DNA from 3 places in the Ruegeria sp. HKCCA5839 genome. Region 3 is predicted to be linked to each of the others. Evidence: riboswitches for the same ligand, from Rfam matches in the RefSeq annotation. Region 3 holds a riboswitch; each other region holds the start of a gene.
What was found. A riboswitch is a leader RNA that binds a small molecule or an ion and turns the genes downstream of it on or off. The one in region 3 is predicted to bind cobalamin.
Positions count from the first base shown of each region.

Region 1: linked by a shared signal. The riboswitch ahead of GOV38_RS20925 (hypothetical protein) and the one ahead of GOV38_RS18750 (DUF1636 domain-containing protein) in region 3 are both predicted to bind cobalamin.
Region 2: linked by a shared signal. The riboswitch ahead of GOV38_RS14350 (energy-coupling factor ABC transporter permease) and the one ahead of GOV38_RS18750 (DUF1636 domain-containing protein) in region 3 are both predicted to bind cobalamin.

Region 1 is NZ_WQIE01000013.1:46,620-56,668, forward strand. Features, by position in the region: gene GOV38_RS20890 (hypothetical protein) at 62-517, shown strand; gene GOV38_RS20895 (MSMEG_1061 family FMN-dependent PPOX-type flavoprotein) at 804-1,445, shown strand; gene GOV38_RS20900 (SRPBCC family protein) at 1,741-2,208, opposite strand; gene nudC (NAD(+) diphosphatase) at 2,252-3,235, opposite strand; gene GOV38_RS20910 (bifunctional 2',3'-cyclic-nucleotide 2'-phosphodiesterase/3'-nucleotidase) at 3,409-5,283, shown strand; RNA gene ffs (signal recognition particle sRNA small type) at 5,323-5,421, shown strand; gene GOV38_RS20920 (alpha/beta fold hydrolase) at 5,437-6,306, opposite strand; cobalamin riboswitch at 6,426-6,648, shown strand; gene GOV38_RS20925 (hypothetical protein) at 6,737-7,144, shown strand; gene GOV38_RS20930 (protein-tyrosine phosphatase family protein) at 7,146-7,634, opposite strand; gene GOV38_RS20935 (DNA polymerase III subunit gamma/tau) at 7,776-9,530, shown strand; gene GOV38_RS20940 (YbaB/EbfC family nucleoid-associated protein) at 9,751-10,049, shown strand, end outside.
Region 2 is NZ_WQIE01000005.1:65,808-75,856, reverse strand. Features, by position in the region: gene GOV38_RS14365 (hypothetical protein) at 1-155, shown strand, start outside; gene GOV38_RS14360 (hypothetical protein) at 182-463, shown strand; gene GOV38_RS14355 (hypothetical protein) at 460-801, shown strand; gene GOV38_RS14350 (energy-coupling factor ABC transporter permease) at 1,277-1,954, opposite strand; cobalamin riboswitch at 2,002-2,196, opposite strand; gene GOV38_RS14345 (cation transporter) at 2,287-2,922, opposite strand; gene GOV38_RS14340 (helix-turn-helix domain-containing protein) at 2,996-3,412, shown strand; gene GOV38_RS14335 (hypothetical protein) at 3,475-3,954, shown strand; gene GOV38_RS14330 (hypothetical protein) at 4,418-5,287, shown strand; gene GOV38_RS14325 (pirin family protein) at 5,313-6,254, opposite strand; gene GOV38_RS14320 (hypothetical protein) at 6,392-6,883, shown strand; gene GOV38_RS14315 (hypothetical protein) at 6,873-7,439, shown strand; partial or broken gene GOV38_RS14310 (pirin family protein) at 7,664-8,473, shown strand; gene GOV38_RS14305 (2-dehydropantoate 2-reductase) at 8,550-9,527, shown strand; gene GOV38_RS14300 (NUDIX hydrolase) at 9,540-9,998, opposite strand.
Region 3 is NZ_WQIE01000008.1:94,106-104,154, reverse strand. Features, by position in the region: gene GOV38_RS18775 (acyl-CoA synthetase) at 1-1,483, opposite strand, end outside; gene GOV38_RS18770 (aspartate aminotransferase family protein) at 1,704-3,095, shown strand; gene GOV38_RS18765 (iron ABC transporter permease) at 3,153-4,166, opposite strand; gene GOV38_RS18760 (ABC transporter substrate-binding protein) at 4,168-5,118, opposite strand; gene GOV38_RS18755 (ABC transporter ATP-binding protein) at 5,118-5,915, opposite strand; gene GOV38_RS18750 (DUF1636 domain-containing protein) at 5,912-6,268, opposite strand; cobalamin riboswitch at 6,370-6,576, opposite strand; gene GOV38_RS18745 (hypothetical protein) at 6,740-7,162, shown strand; gene GOV38_RS18740 (MoaD/ThiS family protein) at 7,179-7,424, opposite strand; gene GOV38_RS18735 (xanthine dehydrogenase family protein molybdopterin-binding subunit) at 7,417-9,672, opposite strand; gene GOV38_RS18730 ((2Fe-2S)-binding protein) at 9,672-10,049, opposite strand, start outside.

The DNA.
Region 1 (10,049 bases), on a different contig from region 3:
TATGATATGACGACGGATAGACAAGAGTTTTGGAGCAAGAAAGGTGTTGGCAGGATCAATCTTGAGTTTCGTCTTTTCGATCTGCACCTTTTGTGAAGCCGGGCACTACCATCTTGTCACGGAAGCAGAAAGAATACAGTCGCGTGCCTTTCCGAATGACGACAAGCCCCATGAACCTGATCTGTCCGGCAAATGGTACGCGACACTACAATGCAGTGTGGGGTCTGGCCGCTATATCTACTATTTTGAGCAAACGCCCAACGGCAGACTGTCAGGCAAGTCACGAGGGGTCAGCTTTGGCGTCAAAGACATAACGGGGTTCTTGGTAAACGGCAGCTTTGCCGCGACACGTTTCGAGTTCTTTGAGCAAGTTAGCGAAGGCTATTTCATCGAGGTATCAGGTTCGACCCGGTTGGCGGGAGGTTACGTTTTCGCCACCTACAAGAATACGCGCACAGACAATGAATGCAGATTGCGGATGAAGAAAATGAGAGATCAGAGGCTCGTAGATCCTTAAGGAATACCTGCACGAGTTGTGTGTTTGTGGATGTAAACAGCCGACTCTGCGCGCCAGATCCCTCAAATCAAAGCAGCTGATTGCACCGCCAAAGCGAACGGCAGCTTTGTTCGCCGAGCTGCCGGAACCCACATCGTCACCGGACATTTTCAATACCAGAACCTGCCCTTTGTTTAGGATGCAAAGAATGTCTGCCGCGTGCCCAAGAGCCGACATAGGTTTCCGCGCCCTTTTTCGGGCCAAGCTGCGTATGGTAACGTCGCCGTAGTTGAACGGAGATTGACCTATGGATCGTGTTTTTGGATGCAGCGTTGACCATCATTTGAAGCTACCAATCGAACTGCGAGGAGGGGAAAAACCGTTCGATCATTGGGTCGACAACAAAGTAATTGACCACATTGATGAACTTGCCGGGCGGTTTATCGCAACGTCCTCATTGGCGATCTTGTCTACGACGCGTCATGACGGAATATTGGACATCACCCCTCGCGGCGACCCCGCAGGTTTCGTAAAGGTCATTGACAAAAAACTCATCGCAATTCCCGATCGCCCCGGGAACAATCGGATGGATACGTTCGAGAATATTCTGGCGAACCCGAATGTCGGCATATTTTTCATAATTCCTGGGCATCGAGACACACTGCGCGTCAGTGGCAAAGGAGCGGTCGTTAGGGACACCAAACTGGGGCAACAGCTTTCGGTCAACGGACGGCCCTCGGATCTGATCCTGCTCGTACATGTCGAAAGGGTTTTATGCCATTGCCCAAAAGCGTTCATACGCGGAAAGGTCTGGCAATCACAGGATTGGCCGGACACCTCCGATGTCCCCACTCTTGCAGAGATGTTGAAGGTTCACGGCGCGATGCCTGAAACCGTCACTGAGATCGCGGACGGCTGCAAAGAAGATGCCGAAGAAAACCTGTACTGATAGTCATACAGCCATTCTCGACAAAGCTTCTGTTGGCCCGCTGACTTAGGTCGGAAAAGTCCGCGTTTGAGATCTACGTTGATTCAACAGCGAAAACTGGGTTTCAGTCGCAACCAAATCGACACACTTCGAAGACAGCTTCGGAACATGTGTTATAGCGACGAGCGGTGTAAATTCTAAACCTCGAAAACCAAGTTTCGCCACTTACCCGACCGGGCCAGTATTTGAGTGTAGGCTCACCATTCTGGAAAACAATCAGAGCCATCCGAGGTGCCTTTTGCCGAACCTCGACTTTTCAAACCCCGTGGTTGTGACGCTGTTCGAGCTCTTGTGCGAAATCGCTGAGTCGCGCCTGAAATTGTCTGCGAAACCGGGCCTGGCCCAGCTTCATGGATTGCAACAGTAGTCGCGCCGGAAGGGTCTTGGCGGCAAGAGACAGCTGGATGCTAAGCCGCGTATGGCGCGGAGACAGGGCCAACAGCTCGATCACTGTCTGACCGATCATGCCGCGGCTGCTTGAGGTGAACTGCATCAGCGATGGCCGCTCACACTCTGTCATCAGAACCGATATGTCGCGCGGTTTGCCCCGAAAGCTGAACCTCGTATGCCATTCGGCCCCCGCCTGCAGCGGTGTTTTCGAAACAACACGACGCACCTCGACCCCGCGTCGCATGGCCATGCGTTCAAAGCGGTCGACATCGGACACCATGGAAAACACGGCATCAATCGGGGCGGTTATGTCCTCCTGCGCTTTGAACTGCATCTGTTTTTCCGCTCAGCCTTTTCCCTGCTTATCGTTCTAAGGGTTAATCCAGCGTATCCGCCAGCCAATGTTGCAGGATAAAATGAGCAATCGAACCCTTTCTGGCGGGTTTCAGTTTCGGATGATCCCCGGCGAACGCCTGCATCATCTCGGTCTTGCTCACCCATATCGCCTCTTCGATTTCAACCGGGTCGATCTTGATATCACGTGACAAAGCCTCGCCCGCGCAGCCGAACATCAACGAGGCCGGGAAGGGCCAGGGCTGGCTTGAGAGGTAGTGCACAGCGCCCACAGGCACGTTGGCTTCCTCCATCACCTCGCGGCGCACCGCAGCTTCGAGCGTTTCGCCCGGTTCGACAAAACCGGCCAGCAGCGAATACATCCCCTCGGGCCACCCAGGTGAGCGCCCGACCAGAACCGCGTTGCCATGTGTGATCAGCATGATCACCACGGGGTCGGTTCTTGGGAAATGCTGGGCACCGCAATCGGGGCAACTGCGCTGCCATCCCGCTTGCGCCATCTCGCTGGGAGCGCCGCAGCGGGCGCAAAACCGATGGGTTTCGTGCCAGCCGATGACGGCCTTGGCTGTTGCGGCCAGTTCGGCATCGCGCGCCGATAGACGGGTCATGATCCTGCGCAGCTCGGCAAAGACCTGACCGGTGGGCAAATCTGGATGCTGCTGCTCGGTCTGATCGACAAACGCACCTACGCCAGCCAGATCCAACCCTTCGGCGGCCCAGCCGGAAATATCGGTTGCGAACAAAGGCGCTCTCTCTTTGGTAAGGCCGAGAAAAACCGGTGCGTCAACGATACCACCGGGACCGTCGGTCAACAGGGTGTGGCTGAGCGGAACGAGCGCCAGTTGGTCCAAATTCTCGCCCTGCACCAAAACCTTTCCGCGCCAGAGCAAAAGGCAGCGCGCCGACGGATCCGCCAAATCCTGAGCCAGCAAGGCAGCGTCACTGCGCCGCTCAGCCGCCCTGTTCAGGCCGGACCCCCCAAAGGTCACCTCCTCTGCTCGTTTCATGCACCGCCCTCATTTTGGCGACAGGGCTGCCACGTCTTGATCGTTGACGCAATGACCTTTCAAATATGCTATCGTTAGAATGCGGCAGATTGTCCGCGAACTTGTCGTTTTTATTGCGCTTATTCAACCTATAGGATTATTCAAATGCACAACAACATGCAGAAGTTTTACACTTGAATACAAAAGACAAGACCGCCGAAGTATCATCATCGCCGGCGCGTATCCAGATCCTAGCGACGACCGACCTTCATATGAATTTGACCGGATTTGACTATTATTCGGATCGCAAGGACCCAAGGATCGGATTTACCAGAACCGCAAGCTTGATCCGTGCTGCGCAGGATGAGGCGCATTCCGAAGGGGTATTGAGTTTGCTGTTCGACAATGGTGATGCCTTGCAGGGCACACCCTTTGGCGATTGGGCTGCCGCGCACTGTGCGGACACTCACCCCTTGCCTCAAGCGTTCAATCGGCTTGGGTACGATGCCGTTGGGCTGGGCAATCACGATTTCAGCTTCGGGCTGGGTCTGATCGACAGCTTTGCGTCACAATTGAACTGCCCCGTGCTTTGCAGCAATCTGGACCGTGAGCCCACAGGCGCGGGCTGGCGACCCTACACCGTTTTAAACCGCAACATAACGCATGATGCTGGAACAGCCACCATCAAGATCGGCGTCATGTCCGTAATACCCCCACAAACCACTATGTGGGAGCGGCACAAGCTGGACGGTCAGGTGGCTTCGCACGACATTTTGCGAAGCGCCGAAGAAACGGTCAGCACGCTGCGCAACCTTGGCTGCGATCTGATTATTGTTCTGGCCCATTCCGGTCTGCAAGCCGAAAGCGCGGGGCCCGGCCTGGAAAACGCGGTAATACAACTGGCAGCAATCGACGGCATCGACGTTATCATAGCCGGACATACCCACCTGACCCTTCCGGGACCTGCGCATGACCATTTGCCTTTTGTGGATGCTCGACGAGGGAGGGTTCATGGCAAACCGGTCGTCATGGCCGGGTCGGCAGGGTCTTATCTGGGTGTCATAGACATAACTTTGGACAATAAGATGTCCGGCGCCTGGACCATATGTGATTTTGAAACCGAACTGCGTTCGATTTGTCCAAAAAATACAGATGTTCTGGAAGATCCCGAAATGATAGCCCTGTTCGCTCGGGGGCACGCCGAAACGCGGACCCTTGCGGCAGAGCCTGTGGGGCGTCTTGAAACGTCGATACACAGCTATTTCGCCTATTGCGCGCCAGATCGGGCCCTGGCGCTTTTGGCTGCGGCGCAGGCGGCCGCGTTACGCGCCTTGTTGAATGATGATCCTACGTCGGAATTGCCTGTGCTCTCGGCGGTCGCCCCCGCCAAGTTCGGAGGACGCTCGGGCCCAGATTTCTATACTGACATCCCCGCTGGGGATATCTCGATGCGGCATGTCGCAGATATTCACCTGTTCCCAAATGAACTGCGTGCTGTGCGTGTCACCGGGGTACAGCTACGCGAATGGCTCGAAATGTCGGCAGGGATTTTCAGGCAGCTGAATCCAGACTCGGCAAGAGTTCTGACAGACCCCGATCGCGCGGGTCACAACTTTGATGTCATTCATGGACTGACCTATGAAATCGACCTCAGCCAACCGGCGCGTTATCGGGCGGATGGGCATCTTTCAGATCCAGAGGCCCGCCGGGTCCGAAATTTGCGCTGGCAAGCGCGACCTGTTGACGATGCAGCGGAATTCGTCGTCGCTACCAACAACTATCGCGTCAATGGTGGTGGAAATTTCAACGCCGTGACCGATGCACGCAAACTCGACCTTCCATCCTGCAGCATCCAAAGCGTTTTGCGGGACTATTTGGCTGAAAGCAGCCAGATAGATCCTTTGGAACACGCCGAAAATCCCTTTGGCTTCAGCAATCTGGGTGGTGCCAAAGCGATCCTGGAAACCGGACCAAGAGCTTTGGCGCATATCGACGAGCTTGACCCATACGCGCCAGAGATACTGGGGACCGATGCGCAGGGTTTCCTGCGGATCGCATTGACGCTCTGATGGGTTGCGAATCCGACGGTGCTTGCTTATATCCAGGGTCGAGAGGTTGGCGCGGGCGAGCGCCTCGCCAACCTGGTCAGGTCCGGAAGGAAGCAGCCACAACGAGCCCCGCTTGGGTCGATGTCCAACCTCTCACTTACTTCCACAACCTTTCTAGACACCTTGCTGTGCGATAAGCTGCGGCCAGATGGCTGCGTTGCGCCGCGCGAAAGCCCCGATATGGCCCACTGATTGCAAGCCATGGTCCTTCGGGTCGATCAGATGGCGTTGCGCGTCAGGTCCGAACAGCTCGGCCAGCCGCCAAACGGCTTGCGGTGGGACCATCTGATCGTCCGTGAAAGTCACCAGGTCGACTGTGCCTGAGGTCGAATCCCAGGTGACATCGGGCAAGGACGCACCGATTTCAGGCGCATAATTGCGCGGAGCCGTGCACCATCGGCGCCATTGCCAATAAACCGCCGCCGGCAGGTCCGGGCCAAACCCAACCGCCCTGCCGGGCAGATACCCCAACATACGCGCAAGCAGTGGTGCATGCCCGTACCAGAACAACCCAGCCAAGGCACGGTAGGGCCAGGGATGGTCGGTAAAGGTCACAAGCCCCGAGTTCACGCAAATCAGCCGGTCGATCTGCGCCACATCCGGCTGAACCGGGCCTAACATTCCACCGATGGAATGCCCTATGGTCCAATGCTGGGCCTGCGGATAGCGACGGCGCAGTTCTGCACGCGCTGCCGGTATATCCACCAAGGCCCAATCGGCCATGGTAACAGTTGCATCCTGAATGCGCCCGGTCAGCGACTGCCCAAAGCCGCTATAATCATAGGTCAGACAAGCCATACCATGCTCAAGCGCCAGCCAGAGTGCGAAATGCTGGTAGTAGTCGCGCGGAACTCCGGTTGCACTGTTCAGAGTCACCACAATTTCCGGCTCGATGACTGGTTTGTACAGCCGCGCCGACAGGTTTCCGCCCTGTGACGGAATCCAAAAATCCTCGGTTTCGATAATATGCTGGTCATCTCGCATAGTGTCACCCGCCCACACTGAACCAATCAGTTCAGAATTAATATGCGCCCAGCTCGACCATCACTGTCAAGCCGCAGCGCGCATGACCAAACGTCCGCTTGACAGCGCCCCACCCCGAACGCTAGCGGTTGTGTGATGGTTCTCGCACCCCGGTTTGGGGTCGGGATGAAAAGGGAACGCGGTGCGGGCCAATCCGATCCGATCGGAACAGCCCAAATCCGAGACTGCCCCCGCAACTGTAGGCGGAGAGCAATGTCGAAAAGCCACTGGCCGCAAGGCTGGGAAGGTCGGCAAAGCGATAACCCGCAAGTCAGGAGACCTGCCATCAAGAATTGAAACCGAAACTCGGGCGGGGTGTCCGGGCGGGCCTGCTTGTCGGAAGCCAAGTGTTCCTGATCGTCGCCCCTGCTCATTGCGCGGAGGGCGCGGTATGATCTGGAACACAAAAACTCACCAATTTTCGGCCACTCTTTGCCAGCGCACTGGCAAACCCTGCCCGGCGCTGGCGCAATTGGCGCGCGCGATAACCCAGGCGATGTCAACGGCCCAACCTGTTACAACAGATGGGTTCGAAGTTGACGGCCACGCACAGCTGACCCATTGCGCCGAAGGGTGCACCGCACGATATCTGGCCCGACCAAAGCAGGTTCGAATTTTTTGTGACGCTGATCCCCGGACAGAAAACGAGACTCTGGAACAGTTCGCTGACTTGATGTTCTCGTGCAAAGTAACTTCGATGCCCGCAGACGCCTTGGTCAAGGCGCCATGCGCCATGTTGCAGGTCACCACCAACGCCGCGCCAATGGCGGCGCAGGCTGCCGAGCAGGCCTCGATCTAGCTCAGCCTTGACGGCCCATCGCCCAGTCCATCTGTCCTTGAGTTTCCACAGCGCAAACGCGGGTTTTTCTGAGCCGTGCCAACGCCTCTACCGGCGCTTCGCCGCTATCAATCATCAACCGCAGCACCACCATCCCAGACCGCCCGCAGCCGCCACGACAATGCACCAGAACCCGGCCGCCGCCAGACAGCTGGCACAGGCCCAGAGCTCTGACATCTTCCCACGTCGACTGTGCGTCATCCTCGGGCGTGCCGAAATCGGCAATCGGGAAATGGACCCACTTCGCACCGATATTCTCAACGTCGCGCCCCAACGCCGAGGCCCCCAGCTGGGCCAATTCTTCGGCAGTCGTCAAAGTGATCACCAGATCCGGCGCCCAAGCCGCAATCGCACATAGATCAGCTTCGTAATTGCCATCGCGCCCCGGCAATGGGCACAATGCCAACTGCCCATCGCCCACAGTCAGACTGTAAATCTGAAATCCACTCATGTCTCGTGTCCTTCGGCGCCTCTGTGCCTCAGCGGTGTAACCAAGCCAAGCCAAATCCAAAACGAAATTCGCGCCCTCGTGGTGGACGCGACGAGCAGGTCGCTCTACGCTGCATCGGAACTCGAATCCGTCAGAGACAACATGACCGACACGCCAAGCCCTGCCTATCAGGTTCTCGCCCGCAAATATCGCCCGGAAACCTTTGCCGATCTGGTTGGGCAAGACGCCATGGTCCGCACGCTGAAAAACGCGTTCGAGGCAGACCGGATTGCCCAGGCCTTTGTCATGACCGGCATTCGGGGAACGGGGAAAACCACAACGGCCCGGATCATCGCCAAGGGTATGAATTGCATCGGTCCTGACGGCACGGGTGGACCTACAACGGAACCCTGCGGTCAATGCGAACACTGTCAGGCCATCATGGAAGGCCGCCATGTCGATGTGATTGAGATGGATGCCGCAAGTCGCACCGGTGTGAATGATATTCGCGAGATCATCGACAGTGTCCGCTATCGCGCCGCCAGCGCGCGGTACAAGATCTATATCATCGACGAGGTTCACATGCTGTCGACCAGCGCGTTCAACGCGCTGCTCAAGACGCTCGAAGAACCGCCCGAACATGTGAAGTTCATCTTTGCCACCACCGAGATCCGCAAAGTCCCGGTGACCGTTCTGTCGCGATGCCAGCGCTTTGACCTGCGACGGATCGAACCCGAGGACATGATCGCGCTGCTGCGCCGGATCGCGGATGCCGAAGGCGCCCAGATCGCCGACGACGCGCTGGCGCTGATCACCCGCGCTGCCGAAGGTTCAGCCCGCGATGCCACGTCATTGCTGGACCAGGCGATCAGCCACGGCGCGGGGGAAACCAGCGCCGACCAGGTGCGCGCTATGTTGGGTCTGGCCGACCGGGGCCGGGTGCTGGATCTGATGGATATGATCCTGCGCGGCGACGCGGCAGGGGCGCTGACCGAGCTGGGCAGCCAATATGCCGAAGGGGCAGATCCGCTGGCAGTTCTGCGCGATCTGGCGGAAATTACCCACTGGGTCTCGGTCGTGAAAATCACCCCCGACGCTGCCGAAGACCCAACAGTATCCCCCGACGAACGCGCCCGGGGTCAGCAAATGGCCCAGGCGCTACCGATGCGGGTGCTGACCCGGATGTGGCAGATGTTGCTGAAAGCGCTTGAAGAGGTTTCGGCTGCACCCAACGCCATGATGGCCGCGGAAATGGCGGTGATCCGTCTGACCCATGTGGCCGACCTGCCCAGCCCGGAAGAGCTGGTGAAACGGTTGCAGGACATGCCTGCCCCGCCACCGAATGGCGGACCGGGTGGCGGCGTGCCAACCCGAGCGCCTGACGCTGCTCCGACACAGGCCATTGCGCAACCTGCCATGGCCGCGCGCGGCCCCGCCGGGGGGCCTTCCGCTGCGCTGGCCCAGGACCCCGCCACCGCCCTGGCACGCTATCCAACCTTCAACCACGTCGTCGAACTGATCCGCAGCAACCGGGACGTAAAACTGTTGGTCGAAGTGGAAAACGGCGTGCGTCTGGTGTCCTACCAGCCCGGCCGGATCGAGTTTACACCCGCCGAACAAGCGCCGTCAGACCTGGCCGCGCGGCTGGGATCTGCGCTGCAGCGCTGGACCGGGAACCGCTGGGCCGTCTCGATTGTCTCGGACGGCGAAGCCCCCACGATCGGAGAAACCCGCGACGCCGCCGATCTGGCTCTGAAAGCCAAGGCAAAGGCGCACCCGCTGGTTCAGGCTGTCTTGGAACAGTTCCCAAAAGCACGGATCACCAAAATCGAAACCCCCGAGCAACGCGCAGCCCAGATCGAAACCGAAGCCCTGCCCGAGGTCGAGGACGAATGGGACCCGTTCGAGGAGGACTAAGATAAAGGCAAAACTCCCGCGCCCGCCACGGGCCATCGGCTGACGCCGATACCCCAGAGCGGACTTGGGCCCGGCAGCGCGGGCAAAGCCCGCGCTGCCGGGCCCAACGGGAGGAAAGGTCTTGCCAAAGACCTCGACGACCGGCGGGAGCATTCCTGCCCCTTGTGCCACACCGACGCCCTTCGTATTTAAGCGTCAAACCAGTTAAAGGAGATTACCGATGCTCAAAGGACTCGGAGGGCTTGGCGGCCTGGGCGATATGGCCAAGATGATGAAATCCGCGCAGGACTTGCAGACCAAGATGACGGAAATGCAGGAAGAGCTGAACACTTTGATGGTTGTTGGCGAATCCGGGGCCGGTCTGGTCAAGGCCACTGCCACTGCCAAGGGAGAGCTCAAGGGGCTCGACATTGATCCGTCGATATTCAATGGCGACGACAAGGAAGTGGTCGAAGATCTGATCCTGGCCGCCATCAAGGACGCCCAGACCAAAGCCGCCGAACGCGCGCAATCAGAAAT
Region 2 (10,049 bases), on a different contig from region 3:
TGACCGATGACCCATTCGACCCCAACACGCAACTGCCGATCTGGCGGGACATGTTGCGCCGGTCGAAAGGGACAACGCTTGGCAAAGCCGAGTTCTTTCGGGATGCCCGCGCGATCTTTCAGCAGCACTCAATGTTCAACCCAGCGGCTCAGTGACACCGCATAACCAAAGGACCAACAACATGACATCAAAGACCAACCCCACACCAGGACCACTGACCGACGAGACCGAAAGCTGGAAGCGCACCCTCTCGATCCTCGCAGGTATCCGTCAGATTGCCCAAGAAATGCGAGACGAGGCTGAACAGATCGAGACAGCCCACCCGAACCAGATGATCAAGCCAGGATACGGCGAGCGGGCTGAGATCGTAGCCATCCTAAACAAGACCTACGCCTTCATATCCACCGACATCCGCAGGGTCGCAAGAAGTAGCGGGCTGACTATGCCGGAGGAACTGAAATGAGCAACTCAAAGTACGAGGGTCACTTGCAACTTGACCTGATGCGTCTCCGAGAGAACCTCTCCGCAGCCTACTGTGAGGTGTTGACCGCAGGCACTTCGGGCGCAGCCTACGTTCTCCAACAACCGTCAGGAGCCGTCTACACCGACCGTCCGGGCGCTTGGACGTTTGACCTGAGTTCTGCTCGGGGCTTTCAAGCAAAATCAAACCACATTCTCGGTGCAGAGATCGTTCCGTTCGAACATGCCCGCAGGGTCATGAAAACCAAGCTCCGAACACAACTGTCGCAGATCGATGGGTTGCTCGGGATAACCAAGGACGCACCGAATGGCAGAGTTTGAAGTAATCCCCCAAGAGGCCATCGATAAGCTGGTCGCCAACCCAACAGTAGCCCCCGCATTCAACTCAGTGTTCGACGCGGGTCGCGCTGAGGAAAGGCTCACGTAAGGCGGAACCGTGAGTTGTTCCCGGCGAATGCTGGTGGGGCGTCGGATGTTCGAGGTTTTGCTGAGAGAGTGACCTAGAGAGAACTTAGAGGGAGCTGCTTAGGCCCCTTCCTTTTTCGTCGGGCAAGGGCACTTATCTGACCAGCAACGCATCCGCAAAGAACAACTCAATGACCGCTCCGAGCCCAAACCCATCAAGTTGCTGCGAAGCTGCGAAAGTCAGGTATCCGATGTTGGACCCGGTTATGAGAGATGGCTTTGGTGAAGATGTGCTGCCGTACCTGCAATCGACTTCGGCGGCTCACCAAGTGTTTGCGCAGCATCGGATTTAGGCGGCCCGCAGCTACTGGAGCCGCCCTGATTGTTAGACTCAAGCCGGGTGGTATAGCCGACGCGTAAACACACCGCTTTGCTTGCTGTCACGAAGAAGCTTCGCGCCAGCCAACACTGCCAGGTCAGCAATGGGTTCAACCAGAACCACCAACAGGTAAGCTGCGCCGAAGCTTCCAACGGCGGCCATGTTCTCGGCTCCGAAGCCTTGGCCATAAAACGCCCAGAATGCCACCCAAGCAATCACACCACCTTGGTAAGCAAGTGAAAGCTTGAATACTTCGCCGTAGCTACAATCGACGTAGGCTTTTTGCTCAGGGATGATGCGTTTTGCCAAGGCGTCGATGAGGAACAGCGGGAACAACAGCGTTGTCACGTTCACGAAGTACATGGGCATGTCGCTCGGCGCAAACAAAGCACCTTGGACAAAAAGCCCACCCGCAAGACCTATTGCTGCGGGTCCCGCACCAAGCAGCAGCAGTATCGTGGTTCCCAATATGAAGTGCACCTCAGAGATGCCAACCGCAAAGTGCGGGAACACCTCGAAGAACAAAAACACCGTAGCCACAGCCAGCACACTGCGTACCCCGAATGAAATCACCGAGTGCGACTTCAAATCGTCGGCCACCAGCTTGAGGGAATAACCAGCGGCGGCGGCGGCCGTTCCGTAGGCAAACACCATTTTCGCGCCGTCTACGACGCCCGGTTCAATATGCATATTCAGTCTCCTTGCCGTCCTTCCTGACGACATTTGATGCCGAGAAACTCGGCGGTTGCTCTAGCGGCAGGTCTCCTGGCTTGCGACTCAACGCGCTCCCGAGCCTTCCCAACACAGTGTGTCAGTGGTGCAATTCCGGGTTTGCTCACCGCTTACAGTTGCAGGGGCAGCCGAGGATTCTCACCTCGTTCCCTTTTCAGTCGGAACGAACCATCCCGACCACCGCATCGCATCCTATTCACGCGCTTTCCCGACGAGTCAATCAAAACGCTGACGCCTGACAAAACAATATCCTGGCTCTGGCTCAATTTGGCGTCAGGAGTTTCATTCCGTTAGGCACTAACCTGTTGATGGAGCTTGCTATCACGCCGCTCCGCCAGAGCTTGGCGCACGATTTGTACAGATGATGACAAAAACAAACCCGCCATGATCGTCGCTACGATTAGGTCAGGCCATCCTGTGGCTGTGCCCCAAACGCCGAGAGCGGCAAACATCACTGCCACGTTCCCGATGGCATCATTGCGGGAACAAAGCCAGACGGAGCGGACATTCGCGTCTCCATCTTTGTACCTGACGAGCAGAAGAACACTGGCAAGGTTTGTAAGCAGTGCAAGGAACCCCACCATTCCCATGATTTCAGCCTCAGGAACGCCGACGTAGAACACCCGATATACGGTCGACCCGAATACCCATGAACCCATCAGAAAAAGGCTGAGGCCTTTGGCTAGGGCAGCATTTGTTCGCGCTCGGATTGAAGCGCCTATTACAGCCAGAGAAATGCCATAGGTGAGGGCATCCCCCAAGAAGTCGAGTGCGTCGGCCTGTAGTGCCTGAGACTTCGCATAATGCCCGGCGGTCATCTCGACCACAAACATCGTGGCATTGAGTGCAATGACGATCCACAATCGCCTTTTGTAATCATCTGAAACGCCGTCAAACTTCGCGTCGTGTCCGCAACATCCTGACATAAGGAAACCTCTTTGAATCTGTCTTTAGCATAGTGTAGTTTCTCTAGTGGCTAGAGGTTCAAGAGGTAATTTGATGTTTTCGATTGGTGACCTGTCCAAGCGCACAGCGGTCAAGATTCCGACCATCCGCTATTACGAAGAGATGGGCCTGCTTTCCGCACCAGAACGCACTGAAGGCAACCAACGGCGCTATGATGCGGCTGGGTTGGAACGCCTTAGCTTCATCAAGCATGCGCGTGACCTTGGCTTCTCGATTGAGGCGATTTCGGAACTGATCGAGCTTCAATGCCACCCAGATCGTTCATGCCAAGCCGCGACGGATATCGCCATCTCACAGCTTTCCGAAGTCAGGGCCAAGATCAAACGGCTAAGGTCACTTGAAAAAGAGCTGGTTCGGATTTCCAAGGGTTGTGACGGCGATGGCGTGTCGGAAGACTGCTATGTTCTGGCTTCTCTAGCGGATCACAAGCTTTGCAATCACGAGCATTAACCCGAAATCAGACTTTGGCGTTGACGTAGCGAATTGGAGCTTTGCCCGCCCCGCAGACCTTGATGAGTCATGCGGCGAAGGTCCTGAGCGAGCCCGAATTCACCGATGCTGCAACGTCGGCCAATGTCTGCTACGCAAGGCTCTGGAGGTATTTTGCAATGCTCAAAGGTGCCGTATTGTACGCAAAAGACTTGAAAAAACTGCGTGCTTTCTATCTCGCGATTGGCGGCAAACAGACCGACGGGATCGACGGTGAATTTGCGGCCATCTCGAATGCCGATACCGAACTCATAATTCTGCAGGTTCCACAGACAATTGCACCACAAATTGTCATCGAAGACCCCCCAGTGGTGCGTTCCGGCACGCCTATGAAACCAATAATCAGCACCATTTCCATTGCTGATGTGCTCGAAATACTGCCAGAGATCGGTGGCAGGCCGGTTCCAGATATGAAGCAATGGAAGTTCCGTCAGAACCTTGTTCAAGACATTGTTGATCCTGAGGGCAATGTCGTTCAGCTTTGGCAGCCGGAAAGCTCTTGAAGCGGTCATTGATGCAGAGACTTCGTATGGCAGCTCCGTCCGCATAGCTGACTTTGCGTATTACCCAAGCGGGGAGCGCTCATCAGGAAGGTGATTGAGGCTTACCGCAAGGCCGCTCAAGGCGACGTTCAAGCAACTACAGGAGATCATCAGGGCAGAACAACGTGGTCCGGGTGAGTTCATGAAGGCGCAGGTCAAGCGGAACCGTGAGTTATTCCCGGTGAAGGCTGGCGGGGCAACTGTGCGGGTTGGACGTAGGAGCTTCGAGGATTTGCTTAGAGAGTGACGTTGAGTGAACTTGGAGGGAGCCGCCATGGCTCCTTCCTTTTTGTGTTGAACGTAAAGTAGCGATTAAGCATCAGGTGCAACGAAATGGCCTACAAAGTGATTTAAGTCTCAAGGCGGGACCGGTATGCGAACGAACAAACACACTGTTTAAACGCTGCTTTTTGGGGTCTGATCAATGCTTGCCAATCTTCTGAAAATGTATGATCGCTATCCCGCAATCATGCTCTCTTTAAGAGGCCTGACAAGGGGAGACCTTGCTCCCGATCTATTGAGCGAATTGGAGACTCACGGAGAGCGGCAAAGAGAAATCCTCAGCGTTGCGCAAGTGTATCAGATAGATGAGCAGGCAGAGGTGATGCTTCGCAACCTATCAATGCAAATGCAGATCGACGGTCTGGACAGTATGTACAGTAGCGTTCGTTTGCCCTTTCCGGCAATGTTGTTGACGATACCGGAAACTCAGACCGGCTTCTGGCCAGCAGCGCTTATTACACAAGACGAAGATGCGCTCTACACGCAGGTGTTTTTTTCCAATGACGAAGGCTCTCTACCCAATCTTCTCATTTTCGAGTCTCGAGGAACGTCGGTTGACGTGCGACATTCCCCGTCACTGAAACTCGCGCGAGCATATGGGGATGACATCACGGATGATGCGGCGATGGAACAGGAGAAATCCTTGTGCTTTATGTTCTTGAGCATAGCGGTTGGGATGTCGGTTTTGTTCGACCACAACGCGATGTTAGAGAAGGATGAAGTGCCTGCCTACCCACGTGCCGAACGGCGGAGACATCAGAAGTCGGGTCGTCCTCTACCAAACAGACGGATCATAAAGGTCAAACTAGGCGAACTTGGGAAACGACAGCTTCAAGCGACCCAAGAAATAGACGACCACGGCGACGAGGAGAGACAGACACGCCGTGCGCATTGGGTTCGGGGTCATATGATGCGTAACCGGGCAGGAGGTTTGAGTTGGCGGAACCCTCATGTCCGAGGTGCTGGCCCAATCATTGAGCAAGAAAGGCGGGTCTCATTCGACGAGGATTGAATGCGGTTGACGTGGCGAACGAAGGCTACCTTCTCGGAAGGGGGATGAACTCCTGATCGTCACCGGGCGGGAGATGGAAACGGGGATTACTTTCCCAAGCCTCAGCCCTCCAAGCCTCTTTGGCCTCTTCTATGCGCTCCTTGGATGACGCCACGAAGTTCCACCAGATATGCCGGGGTCCCTCGAGCGTCTCACCACCAAGCAGCATCACCCGTGCCCCCCTTTCACCCGCTTTCATCGATACCCGATCACCGGGACGGAACACCATCATTTGACCCGCTTCGAAGGTATCCCCGGAGACCTCTACCGACCCCTCGACAACGTACACCCCGCGATCCTCGTGATCATCTGGCAGTGGAATGCTGGCACCGGCTTGAAGCACAGCATCGGCGTAGAACATCTCTGCGGGCGTCTTAACTGGCGCACGTTCACCGTAGGCGTTACCGAGGATCAGACGCACCTCCTTGCCTTCACCTTCCATCACCGGCAGAGCATCAGCAGGGGCGTGTTCAAAGGTAGGGTCTAGGTCCTCGTGATCCTTTGGCAGTGCAACCCAAGTCTGGATGCCAAAGAAAGGCATAGGGTCCACTTGGGTTTTATCATCGGTTCTCTCTGAGTGGGTGATACCACGACCGGCAATCATCCAATTGACCGCCCCCGGTTCGATCCACGAGTCCGTCCCAAGGCTATCTCGGTGGTGCATTCGTCCACGATACAGATAGCTGATCGTCGCCAAGCCGATATGCGGGTGAGGGCGTACGTCCATGCCTTTTGTGGGCAAGAACTCTGCGGGTCCCATTTGATCGAAAAAGATAAAACTTCCGACCATCTGGCGCTTCGGTGCGGGTAGGGCGCGGCGTACCTCGAAGCCGCCCAGATCACGGGCGCGAGGGATTATGACGGTCTCGATGGCGTCCACGGCGTCACCTGTCGGGCAATGGGGGTCTAGCGCAGGGTTCCAAGACATGGGGCGTACTCCTTTGGCTTTGTCGATAAGATGGCTCAAGGAGACGGGAAGTGAACCCCAAGGAATGCTCAGGGTGTGCGCGGGGGTGCACAGTGATTTAGGGGTTGTAGCGATGACCGAGACTGAATGCCGATTACGTGTATTTTGCTATGTTTCGCGGTGGCGGATTATTCTGTTCTCTCGTTTGTGCATGTACTAGAATTGCAAGCAGAAGAACTGAGCCTAGTGCTGTCAGTTATCGAATAAGAAAGAAGTATTTGAATAAATGTAGTTGTGAGAAAATGCTTATACTACCCAAACAAGTCACCGACCCACTTTCTACCGATGGCGAGAGTACAATTCTTGCGAATGTTTTGGAATTCCTTTCTCAACCTTGGCATGGCGGCATTTCAGCAGCGGTTGCGATAGCTGCCCTAGGTGTAGCGATTTACACGACCTTTTGGCGGCGGCAGCGTGGAGGGGGAGGTAAAGGTGGTGATGCCTCAGTGGAAAATGCCGATGGAGAAGCTTTTGGCGGTAAGGGAGGCAAAGGTGGTGGCATGTTCGGCTCGGGTGGAGCTGGAGGGAGCGCAAAGGTGATAGGCGGGAAAGGAAAAGCACGAGGGGGAGACGGCGGCGATGCCGGATAAAGACCGTTTTCCCAGAGGAGGCCACGGAGGTAACGTGGAGGTCGAAGGTAATGAGGGAATAGCCATAGGCGGTCGTGGCGGTCGAGGCGGTAACGTTCCGGGAGCGGTCGGAGGAGGTGGCGGCGGGTCTCGGCATATAGGAGGCGGTATCGCAATAGGCGGAGATGGTGGTGACGCGGGAAGGCGAGGGAGACCCACGCTTGGAGCAGCTTCCACCCTTGAAAAGACCTTGGGTTCAACTTTTACACTCACAAACCTTGAGAATATTGTTGATGCCTACGGAATAATTCTTCCGGGACGAGGTGGCGATAGTGGGTTTGCCGTTGTAGAATTTGATGGGCGGGAGTACTCACTCAACGTCCTTCTCAAATTGATCAGAATTCGCCACAACAGCATCATTGACGAGATCGATATGAAGGACCCAGGGTCGCCTCAGCGATGGTGGGACGAGGCATCCAAGTGCTTTCCTGAAGAAACCGCATGGGCCATGGCTCACATGAGAAAATGCGAAGATTTTCCTGATCAAAAACCTCCGCTACCCTACGTTGTTCCGTGAGTCGTTGTCTTGGTTTCCACGTGTTACGGCTCTGAATTTTGAGTGAAAAATCTGAGCGGGTTATGAATACGTGATCCTTCCCTCAATCCCCCCGTGGCCTCTTGGATCACTCGGGGAAAACCCAAGGGACACCGACCGGGTACGCCGGATGCTCGGGTGCAGTCTCGGAAACAGCCGATCTCCTGCTGTTTGATAGGCCCTAAACCTTTTTTCGAATAAAACTCTTTGATCAGATGGGTCCTGCCGAGTTCATCACCGAAGGTGGTATCGATGTCCGTCCGCACCCGCATATCGGATTGGGCACGGTGACCTACCTCTATCAGGGTGAGTTTGAACATCGCGACAGCATCGGCACACATCAGATGATCTATCCCGGAGAGGTTAATTGGATGGTCGCCGGGCGCGGGGTCACGCATTCCGAGCGGACCAGCGCCGAGACCCGCGCGCGGCAGAACAAGCTTTTCGGTATTCAGACATGGATCGCATTGCCCGAAGCACACGAAGACATGGCCCCGGATTTCGAGCATCACAAGCAGGGGGCTTTGCCGCATATTCAAGATGCCGGTGTCAGCGCACGGCTGATCCTTGGGTCGGCCTATGGCGAAACGAGCCCGGTAACCATGCTGTCGGAAACCTTCTATCTGGATGTTCAGCTTGAACCGGGCGCGTCCTTTCCGCTGCCGGATGATCATGAAGATCGCGGTGTCTATGTCACGCAAGGCTCTGTCGAAGTCGCAGGGGACAGCTTTGATGCCGGTCGCATGATGGTGTTTCGCCCCGGTGACAAGCTGTCTGTGACCGCCGGTCCGCTGGGGGCGCGGCTGATGCTGCTGGGCGGTGCCACGTTGAACGAAGACCGCTATATCTGGTGGAACTTTGTGTCGTCCTCGAAAGAAAAGATCGAAACCGCAACGCAGGAGTGGAAACAGGCGGATTGGGCCAACGGGGCCTTCCATTTGCCGCCGGGTGACGATCAGGAGTTCATTCCGATTTCTGCAGAACTTGAGCGCACAAAGCCGCGATTGGCGCGGTAAACGCCACGTCATCGCGCTTGCGGCTTGTCTCTGTGCCATGTCGCGGTAATCCTGTGAGGAGTTCAGGGAGGGCGCCATGAAAATCGCGATTGCCGCGGCGGGCAGCATTGGGTGCTATGTCGGAGGGTGCCTGGCACATTCTGGACAGGACGTGATGTTGTTGGGCCGCGCGCGGGTGCTGGATGCGATCCGCAGCCACGGGTTGAAGATCACCGACATTGCGGGGCAGCATCAGGTAATCCCCACCAATTTGCTGTCCCTGACTGAGGATCCAACAGATTTGGCCGATGCCGACCTTGTGCTTGTGACCGTCAAGACAGGTGCAACCGCCGATATGGCCAACCTGATCGCGCAATATGCACCGGCGACCGCGCCAGTAATTTCCCTACAAAATGGGATGGAGAGCGCTCGAATTCTGCGTAACACATTGAAAACCCGAGATGTCAGGGCCGGGATGGTGCCATTCAACGTTGTTCCGAAAGGGGTGGCAGCCTATCACCGCGCGACCTCGGGCGATATCGTGATCGAGGATGGTGCCGGGGATTTGCCCACGCGTTTGTCTTGCCCGGATCTTCCGATAAGCGCCAGCAACCGGATCGAAGCGGTGCAATGGGGCAAGCTGGTGGTGAACCTCAACAATGCCCTGAACGCGCTGTCCGGCCTGACGGTGCATGCGCAACTGATGGACCCGGGTTGGCGTCGATTGATGGCGGACCAAATGGCCGAGGCTTTGGGGATTTTGAAAACCGCCGGGGTAGCGGTTGCGTCGACAACCCCCGTACCGGCCTGGATGGTGCCCCATATATTGCGATTGCCAACGCCATTGTTTTCCAGGATCGCATCCAAAATGCTGACTGTTGATCCCGAGGCCAGAACCTCGATGGCCTATGACATGATGGCAGGGCGTGTGACAGAAATCGACAGCCTGCAAGGCGAGATTATTCGGCTGGCCGCCCAAAACGGGGTTCGCGCACCGCTCTGCAGCCGTGTGGTCGATCTGATCCTGCAGGCGCGCGGTGATCCGATGACGCCGGAGAAAATCCGCGCATTCTAAGGCAAACGCGCTTCAGAGTGTCCGCAGTATGGCGCTCAGCTCTGGCTCGTGCACGCGTTTCGCTGCCTCTTGCGGCGTTACCCATTCTCGCTCTCTTTGGCCCGCCTCGGGAAACTCGTCGGCCAATTCCTTTACGTGCACACGGTACACCGTGGTTCGAACCGGCACTGCCGAGCCGTCCTTGAGCACCTTGTCATAGGTGAAGTGACCCATCGGTTTGGTGTCAGAGGCTGTGATCCGCACGCCTGCCTCTTCCCAGGCCTCTTGCGCAGCTGATCCTGCACCGTCCAGCCCGTCAATGGGCCAGCCCTTTGGGATCACCCAGCGCCCGGTATCGCGGCTGGTGATCAGCAGAACTTGGGTCTGACCTTTCTTCTTTCGGGTGCACAGCGCCGCGAACTGCACCCGTTTGGGGCGCAGGATCATGGGTCGCACGACCTTTTGCAGTATTTTTCGCAGTTTCTTGGCCATTTGAGTCCGCTGAACACGCGCCGTTAAGGCATTGACCTTGCGTCATAGCGG
Region 3 (10,049 bases):
TGGTCTGTGCCTGTGGCTTTAGCTCGACAAAGGCGCAAGGCGTTTCACCCCATTTGTCATCCGGGCGCGCGACCACGGCAGCCTCCATGACGGCGGGGTGTTTATAAAGCGCGTCCTCAACCTCGACAGATGAGATATTCTCACCTCCCGAAATGATGATGTCCTTGGATCGGTCTTTCAAAGCGATATAGCCATCGGGATGCATCACACCCAGATCGCCCGAAGCGAACCAGCCGCCGTCAAAGGCTTTGTCGGTCGCTGCGGGGTTTTTGAGGTAACCCTTCATGACAATATTGCCCTGCATGAAGATCTCACCCATGGTTTCGCCATCCGCAGGCACCGGCTTCAGGGTCTCGGGGTCAGCGACCATCAGGCCCGACAGCGCCACATATTTCACCCCCTGACGAACCTTCAGCGCCGCGCGCTCCGGCGCGTCTTTGTCATTCCATTCGTCTTTCCATGCGCAGACAACCGAAGGACCATAGGTTTCGGTCAGGCCATAGACATGGGTGACGTCAACGCCCATCGCCTCCATCGCCTCGATAACCTTGGCCGGAGGCGGGGCACCGGCAGTCATCACCGTTATCTGCTGCTTGAAGTCTTTGAGGTGGTCGGGCGCATTGGCCAGCATGTTCAGCACGATGGGCGCCCCGCAGAAATGGCTGACGTTTTCTTTCCGGAAAGCTTGGTAAATGGGTTCATCACGCACTGCCCGCAGGCACACGGATGTGCCTGCATTGGCCGCCATGGTCCATGGAAAGCACCAGCCGTTGCAATGAAACATCGGCAGCGTCCAAAGATAGACCGAATGCTGTGGCATCCCCCAAGTCAGGATGTTTGACGTCGCGTTGAGAGCCGCCCCCCGGTGATGATAAACCACGCCTTTGGGATTGCCTGTTGTGCCCGAGGTATAGTTCAGCGTGATCGCGTCCCATTCATCTGTCGGCAGCGACCAGTCGTACTCGGGGTCGCCCTCGGCCAGCAGCGCCTCATAGGTCAGATCGCCGAGGGTTTCGCCGCCCGCAAAGCTGGGGTCTTCGATATCGATCACCAGAATATCGTGATCTACCTGGGTCAAAGCCGCTTTCACGGTAGACGAGAACTCCGGATCGACCAGCAGGACCTTGGCCTCGCCATGGTTGAGGATAAAGGCAATGATCGCCGCATCGAGCCTTGTGTTGATCGCGTTCAACACCGCCCCTGCCATGGGGACTGCGAAATGCGCCTCATATAGTTCGGGGATGTTGGCCGCGATGATCGAAACCGTATCGCCCCGACCGATCCCACGTGCAGCAAGTGCCCCAGCTAAGCGGCGGCAGCGGTCATAGGTTTGCGCCCATGTGTATCTGCGGTCGCCGTAAACCACAGAGGGATAGTTGGGGTAAACTGCGGCTGTCCTCTCGATATAGCTTAGCGGGGAAAGCGGGGTGTAATTTGCCGGTCTTTTGTCCAGATGCTGTTCATAGATATTTGTGGCGGTCATCCGATATTCCTCCCAAACGCGGCAGACTTGCGTATTGAGCACAGAGCTTACGCCAAAAGAAATGCGTAGGAATACGTGAATTGGCTACACTGGCGATATTCTATGGATTAATCTGGCCCTACTTCGCGAGTCTCATTCGCGTTGATCTGCGTCATCACGTCACCGCGCGCCCGTTTGGAACAGTTGATTCCCCGCGCGCCACACCCAGAAAGGACATGTCATGGACGGCACGTTCAACGAAAACGATATTTCGCGGGTGGTCGAAGCCGACCGCGCCCATGTCTGGCATCATCTGATCCAGCACAAGCCCTTTGAAACAAACGACCCGCGCATCATTGTCGAAGGCAAGGGCATGCGCGTATGGGACCAGAAAGGCAAAGAACATCTTGATGCGGTCTCGGGCGGTGTCTGGACCGTCAACGTCGGCTATGGCCGCGAGTCGATCTGCAAGGCCGTCTACGAACAGATGATGAAGCTGTGCTATTTCGCGCAGTCGGCCGGGTCGGTTCCGGGTTCGATCTTTGCAGAACGGCTGATCAGTAAAATGCCGGGAATGAGCCGTGTTTATTATATGAACTCGGGTTCTGAGGCGAATGAGAAAGCCTTCAAAATGGTGCGCCAGATCGCGCACAAGAAATACGGTGGCAAGAAAACCAAGATCCTGTACCGCGACCGCGACTATCATGGCTCTACCCTGGCCACGATGTCAGCAGGTGGGCAGAACGAGCGCAACGCGCAATATGGCCCCTTCGCACCCGATTTTGTCCGCGTTCCGCATTGCATGGAATACCGCAAGCATGAGCTGGACGGCGCACCCGAAGAGAACTTCGGCGAATGGGCGGCAGATCAAATCGAAGAGGTCATCCTGCGCGAAGGCCCCGACACCGTGGGTGCCCTGTGCCTCGAGCCGGTGACAGCGGGCGGAGGCGTGATCGAAGCGCCCGAAGGCTATTGGCCGCGTGTGCAAGAGATCTGCAAGAAATATGACATCTTGCTGCATATCGACGAGGTTGTTTGCGGTGTAGGTCGTACCGGCACCTGGTTCGGCTATCAGCACTATGGCATCGAGCCCGATTTCGTGACCATGGCTAAGGGTGTCGCCTCGGGCTATGCCGCGATTGCGTGTCTGGTGACCACCGAAGAGATCTTTGACATGTTCAAAGACAATGCGGACGATCCGATGAACTATTTCCGCGACATCTCGACCTTTGGCGGATGCACCGCCGGACCAACCGCTGCGATCGAGAACCTGAAGATCATCGAAGATGAAAACCTGCTGCAGAATTGCACCGTCATGGGCGAACGCCTGATGAGCAATCTTCAGGGCCTGATGGAAAAGCACGCGGTGATCGGCGATGTGCGCGGTAAAGGCCTGTTCCAAGGTGCCGAGTTGGTGGCAGATCGTTCGACCCGTGAGCCTGTGGACGAAAAGCTGGCGCAGGCGGTTGTGGCGGATTGCATGGCGCAAGGTGTGATCATCGGCGTCACCAACCGCTCGATCCCGGGCCGCAACAACACGCTGTGTTTCTCGCCTGCACTGATCGCAACCGCAGATGATATCGACCAGATCACCGATGCCGTCGACGGCGCGCTGGGGCGTGTGTTCAGCTAACCCTGCAACTGAAACCAAAGTCAGAAAGCCGGGCCCAGCGCCCGGCTTTTTTTGCATTCAGCGCATGGTGTTCCGGCTTTTGAACAGCAACAGAAATACAAAGACCGACCCCAATGAGGTCGTGACAATGCCGACCGGCAATTCCTGTGGAGACAACATAAGGCGGCTGAGGATATCTGATACGGTCAGCAACATGGCGCCGACCAAAGCTGCTGTCGGCAGCAATTGGCGATGCAGCGGGCCCACTATGCCCCGCGCGATATGGGGCACCATAAGACCCACAAACCCGATGACACCTGCAACGGAGACGAACATTGCCGTCGCCAAAGCGGCAACAAAGAACATCTTGAACCGAACCCCTTGCACCGGCACGCCCAGGGTGGCGGCGGTCAGATCTCCGGTCAGCAACGCATCCAGCCAGCGGCTGCGATAGAGGGAATAGGCCAGGATCAGACCCAGCCCTGCGCAAACCAAAGGAAACGTTTCCCACCGGGCCAGTCCCAGCCCGCCCAGCATCCAGAAAATCACTGAATGCGCCGCGCGGTTGTCGCCGGAAAAGATCAGATAGTTGGTGATTGCCGAAAACAGGAACGACACCGCCAGACCAGCCAAGATCAGCTTTTCCGGAGCGCTGGTGCGCAGGCCATGGACCAGTGCCAACACAATGCCCGAGGCCACAAGCCCGCCACAAAAGGCGGCCAGAGGCAGAGTCCAGATTCCCAGAATGTCGCCCGTAACGGTGATGACAAACACCGCGCCGGCCGCAGCACCTGAAGACAGACCAAACAGAAATGGATCGGCCAGATCGTTGCGCGTAGTTGTCTGAAGGACTACCCCCACGATGCCAAGCCCAGCTCCTATGACCGCGGCAAACAAAGCGCGGGGTAAGCGCAGGTCAAAGACAATGCGGTGCGTCGGCGACATCTCTGAATCAGAAAGTCCCGCACCTTGCCGGATTGCCGCCCAAACCTCGGAAACAGGAATGGGCGTGGTGCCATAGGCCGTAGACACCATCAAAAGGGCGGCCAATAAGACCACCCCCAAAGCAAAGACAAGGCCCGTGCGGGTCATGTCAGTTCAGGCTCGGGTGCATGGCCTTCGCCATTTTCGAGATCGCCTCGATATTTGCCGGTCCCGGTGTCAGCTCTTCATAACGCAGGCCGATCCAACGCGCGTTTTTCACCGCATCGACCTGCGACATGACCGGATGGTCCTGCAAAAACTTGAACGTATCCTCGGCGCCGTTGCCGGTTTGATAGTCCAACAGCACAAGAAATTCAGGATTCGAAGCAGCAACCGCCTCCCACGAGGTGCGACCCCAGCTGGTGTCGAGATCATGGGTCACGTTTTCACCACCCGCAGCAGTGATCATCGCGTCAGGAATGGCGAATTTACCGGCGGTGAACGGTGCGTCTGCAGGACCGTCCAAAAGGAAAACACGGGGTTTTTCCAAGTCGGCGGTCTGCGCCTCGATGGCGGCCAGTTGGTCTTTCCAGTCTGAAACCAGCGCCTCGGCCTTGTCCTCGACATGCATGACCTGCCCAAGCCGCAGCACATCGTCAAACAGCAGATCCATGCTGGCCTGCGGGCGATCATCGTGCAGATGCACACAGCTTTCGGTCAGGATCATGGTCTTGATGCCAAAAGGCGCCAAAGTGTCAGGCGTCACCTCACCACCCGGTCGCATGCCATAGTACCAACCGGCGAAAAACAGATCTGGCTCGGCCGCTACAAGGTTTTCGACAGTGGGGTATTTGGGCGCAAGCTCGGGGATGTCTCCGCGCTGCGCGTCAAAATCGGGGCTGGTCTTGTACCAACCGGTAATGCCAGTCAGACCCACGATCTTGTCCTGCAACCCAAGCGCAAAGGCCATATCGGTCATGTTCATGTCATGCACGACCAGCCGTTCGGGTTGCTTCTCAAAGACAAGCGGCTCACCGCAATTGTCGACGGTAACACCCTGCGCCACAGCGCTGGTGGCCATGCCGGTTGCAAGAAAAGCCGACCAGATCAGTCGTTTCATCAATTCGTCCTTTTGTTCGATATGGTAGTTTTGCGGATGTCGAGCGCGGGGATCACGCGGCCTTCGTACTGAAAACTCAGGTAATCCACGCCAAACGTGTCTTGAACATGATCCGAGGTCAGAACCTGATCGACAGGGCCAAACCCGGTCATGCGGGTCGATTTCATCAGTGCCACATGAGTGGCGAATTCCGGGATCAGCACCAGGTCATGTACGATCATGACAACCGTGATGCCCAACTGCGCCACCAGAGACAACATGCGCCCCTTGGCGTCTGGGTCCAGATGGTTGGTGGGCTCATCCAGAAACAGCAGCGACGGCTTTTGCGCCAACGCACGCGCGATATGTGCCCGCTGACGCTCTCCGCCTGACAGCATGGCCATGCGTTTCTCCGCCTGTCCTGCCAGCCCAGTCAAGTCCAGAATCCGGTTGATGTCTTCGGCATGTTCTGCGGCAGAACGATCCGCCCGGATGGGGATCTGACCCAATGCAATGTAATCGCGCAGCATCAAGCGCCCGTCTGGCAACTCTTGCTGGCCGACAACCGCAATGCTGCGCGCCCTATCCATCGCAGTCATGGATTTGAGGCTGCGCCCGCTCACATGCACATCGCCCAATGCCAAAGGCACCGCACCGCACAGCAAGTTCAACAATGTGGTCTTGCCAGCACCATTTGGCCCGGCAATGGCGAGGATGGCACCTTCCTCAAGCGCAAAAGTCACGTCCTGCAACAAAACATCACCGTTCAACGCGTAGTATTCCAGGTTCTCGGCAACCAGAAAGGCGGGTTGAGTCATTGCAGCACCTCCTCTCCGATCCGGGGTAGGCGGGCGAGCGTTTTGTGCAGCAGCGCCTTGGGCCTGTCGGTGGCCTTCGTCCAGCCATCTGCGCTGGCATGATATTGCCGTGCAAAGGTAAGCAGGGCGGCGATGTCATCATCGCTTTTGATATCACCAAAGAGATACTGCGCCTTGTCTGTGGCTTGAAACCCGACGGTGCATGGCCGCTCACAGCCAGCCATACAAGACACGTGCCGAATGGCGAAACCATTCGGCAAACTGCTGACCTCTGCAGCGATTTCGGCGCTTACCGCAGCTCCACCGTCACAGGTCGAGCAGATCAGAATGAAGTGATCAGGATTGGCAGTCATTTGCCGTCTCGCTTGTTGCCAAACGAGGACGGAAGGTATCAGTCGTATTGCTGCACGCTGAACGCGCCATCTTGACCTCCTTCCAGGGCACCCCGCCCCGGTGTGGTTGCATCAAAGATGGCAGGTCTCCTGACTTGCGGGTCATTGCTTGGCCGTCCTTCCCGATCCGATGGATCAGTGGCTGATTGGCTTTGCTCACCGCTTACAGTTGCGGGGGCAGTCACGGACTAGGTGGCTTCGTGCACCGCACCGTGTTCCCTTTTCATCCCTTGGGCGGACCCGCAGGAACCATCACAATCTGAGTGCCTGAGATCGCAAAACGCGTCAACCGGATTCGACAGGGCACAAAAATTTGATCCACCCGATCTCACAACAACCCGCCAGAGCGTGATCGGGGTTTATTGGGCGTCAGCGCGGGTCATCCCCACCTTTGTATCAAGCCCCCAAACTGGGCCGATGAAAGGAGACGTTATGACACGTTCAATTTCCAAATTACTTCCTGCCCTGGTTGCGCTAGTTGCCGGCTTCGGGCCGCATATGGCAACCGCGAATGACGCACACCATCCTCAAGGAGCGGTCTACAAGATCATTCAGGCAGGTAACGCTCATGTGCCTCAGCTCTCTTCGCCAGCTGTCCACAAGCATTATGCTTATGTTGCGCAAACGGCGAAAGCCAAACCGGCGGCGCCGGTTGTAAAGGTCAAGACACTCAAGAAAAAATCAGTTGGGAAGAAGTTCCTGTTCAAACATTATGGCTATAATCCGTACCAGCCTCGCAAGTTCCGCGGCCATAGCGGACATGTGATCAAGAAGAAACCCAAGCATCATGGCAAGGTACATCACAAGGGATTTCGCAATCAGCACTTTTTTGCGCCCCAGTACCGCTACCGCTGAAGCCAGAAAGGTCGGTTTAGCCCCCCCTTAGGCGCTGCATCAAGTAAACTTCAGCGCCTTCGGGCACTGGCTCGGACAGTCCCGAGGCGATGATCCGGCCATTGATCGCGATTGAGACGCCGGCATCTATAGGCGCCTGCAATTGGGGGTAGCGACGCACAAGCTCGCGCAATATTTCGCCCGTCGTCGTGGCGTCGACTTCGACAACCTGCTGGCCCCCGGTCAATGACCGGAGACCTGACCAAAGGTTGACTTCAACCATCCTGCTTCAGCGCCGCCAGAATACGCGGCGGTGACATGGGCAGCTGGCGCATCCGTACACCCGCTGCGTGCGATACCGCGTTGGCGATGGCCGCTAAGGGTGGCACGATCCCGGTTTCTCCGACACCGCGCACTCCGTAAGGGTGGCCAGGGTTCGGGACCTCGACAATCACGGTATCGATCATCGGAAGATCACTGGCGACAGGGATGCGGTAGTCCAGGAAGATCGAGTTCTGCAGGCGACCATCGTCGCCGTAGATATACTCTTCGTTCAGCGCCCAGCCGATACCTTGCGCAGCGCCCCCCTGATACTGGCCTTCCACATAAGCCGGGTGGATCGCCTTGCCCGCATCCTGGATAACGGTATAGCGAGACACGCTGGTTTTGCCGGTCTCGGGGTCAACCTCGGCGTCAACGATATGAATGCCAAAGGATACGCCTGCGCCCTCGGGTGTCGCCTCGAAATGGCCCGAAATCGGCCCGCCCGTCGAACCCATGTTGGCAGTGATCTCGGCCAGCGGCAAAGGATCGAAATCGCCCGCATTGGGGCCCGACGGAACCGCGCAGCCGTTTTCCCATTTGACTGCATCTACCGGGATGCCCCACTTGGCCGCTGCCCGTTCGCACAGTTTTTCGACCGCATGTTTTGCTGCCTTGATGGTCGCCAGACCCGACGCGTAAGTCACGCGTGAGCCGTGGCTGACATCATTGTATCCAAGGGTGGCGGTATCCGCGATGGTCACCCGGATATTCTCGTAAGGGATGCCCAGAACCTCGGCCGCCATCAGCGCCATCGACGCGCGTGATCCGCCGATATCGGGCGTGCCCACCATGACCTGAGCCGAACCATCCTCGGACAAGGCGAGCGACACACTGGTTTCGCCGCCATGGTTGAACCAGAACCCGCAAGAAATCCCGCGTCCCTGCCCCGGCTTCAGAGGTGCCGAGTAATGCGGATGCGCCTTCGCGGCCTCTAATGATTCAACCAGACCGATCTGTTCATAGGTCGGGCCATAGCTGGCCTTGGTGCCCTCATGGGCTGCGTTTTTCAGGCGGACATCGATGGGATCAAGATCCAGTTTCTTGCACAGTTCGTCGATCACCGATTCAACAGCAAAAGCCCCCATGGGCGCGCCCGGGGCGCGATAAGCCGCCTGTTTCGGGCGGTTGGCCATCACGTCATAGCCGACCTGACGCACATTGGTCAGGTTATAAGGTGCAAAAGCACACATGGCGGTCATGTCACCCGGAGCGCCCGGGAACGCACCGCCTTGCAGACGAAAAATGCCTTCTGCCGCCGTGATCGTACCATCCTTTTTCATGCCGATCTTGACGTCCATCGACGCAGAGGCCGTTGGCCCCGTAGCGCGGAACACCTCGGACCGCGACATCACGATCTTTACCGGACGGTTGGCTTTGCGGCTTAGCGCCAGAGCGACGGGTTCGATGAATACGGTTGTCTTGCCACCAAACCCACCGCCAATTTCCGAAGCGGTCACCCGCAGTTGCGAAGTCTCGATCCCCAACAGCGCGGCACAGGTCTTTTGCGCGATCCAATGGCCCTGAGTGGTGCACCACAACTCACCTTTGCCATCCGCACCCAACTGCCCCAGACAGGCGTGCGGCTCGATATAGCCCTGATGTGTCGCCTCGGTCACAAAACTGTCTTCGATGACCAGATCCGCCTCGGCAAACCCGGCCTCGACATCTCCGTGCCCGCTTTCGTGATAGCGCACAACGTTTGGGTGCATCCCTTCTGGAACCGAATAATCCGCAGCGCCTTCGCGGATCACCGGCGCGTCGGGGGCCATGGCTTTGTCCACATCAGTGACATGAGGCAGCACCTCATATTCCACCTCGATCAGCTTTACCGCATCGCGTGCAGCCAAAGCCGACGTGGCCGCAATGGCAGCAACCGCGTGCCCGTCATACAGTGCCTTTTCCCCGGCCATGACGTTTTCCAATACGTTCCAGAATTCGCCTTCCAGCCCGGGTTTGAAGGGAACCTCGGCGAAATCGGCACGGGTGACGACAGCTTTGACGTCCTTATGTGCCTCGGCCTTCGATGTATCGATGCGGACAATCCGCGCATGGGCGTGGGGTGAGCGCAGAATGGCGCCGTGCAGCATACCAGGGGCCGACATATCCGCACCGAACTTGGCACGGCCTGTCACTTTGTCCAGACCATCGGGGCGGTCAGGGCGCGTGCCGACAAAGGTGAAACCAGATTTGCGATCGTCGAGTGCCATTACGATGCCTCCCGCAGGTCAGCTGCCGTGTCCATCACGGCGCGAATGATCTTGTCATAGCCGGTGCAGCGGCAGAGATTGCCTGCCAGCCAATACCGGGTTTCTTCTTCGGTCGGGTTGGGGTTCTTTTCCAGCAGCGACTTGGCCGCAACCAGAATGCCCGGCGTGCAGATACCGCATTGCAGGGCGGCATATTCGATCATCTTCTTTTGCAACGGGTGCAAAACATCACCATCCGCAATGCCTTCGACCGTTTCGATCTGCTTGCCCTCAGCCTCGACCCCCAGCATCAGGCATGAACACACCAAACGCCCATCAACAGTGACCGAGCACGCGCCGCAATCGCCCGTGCCGCAGCCTTCTTTAGCGCCGGTCAG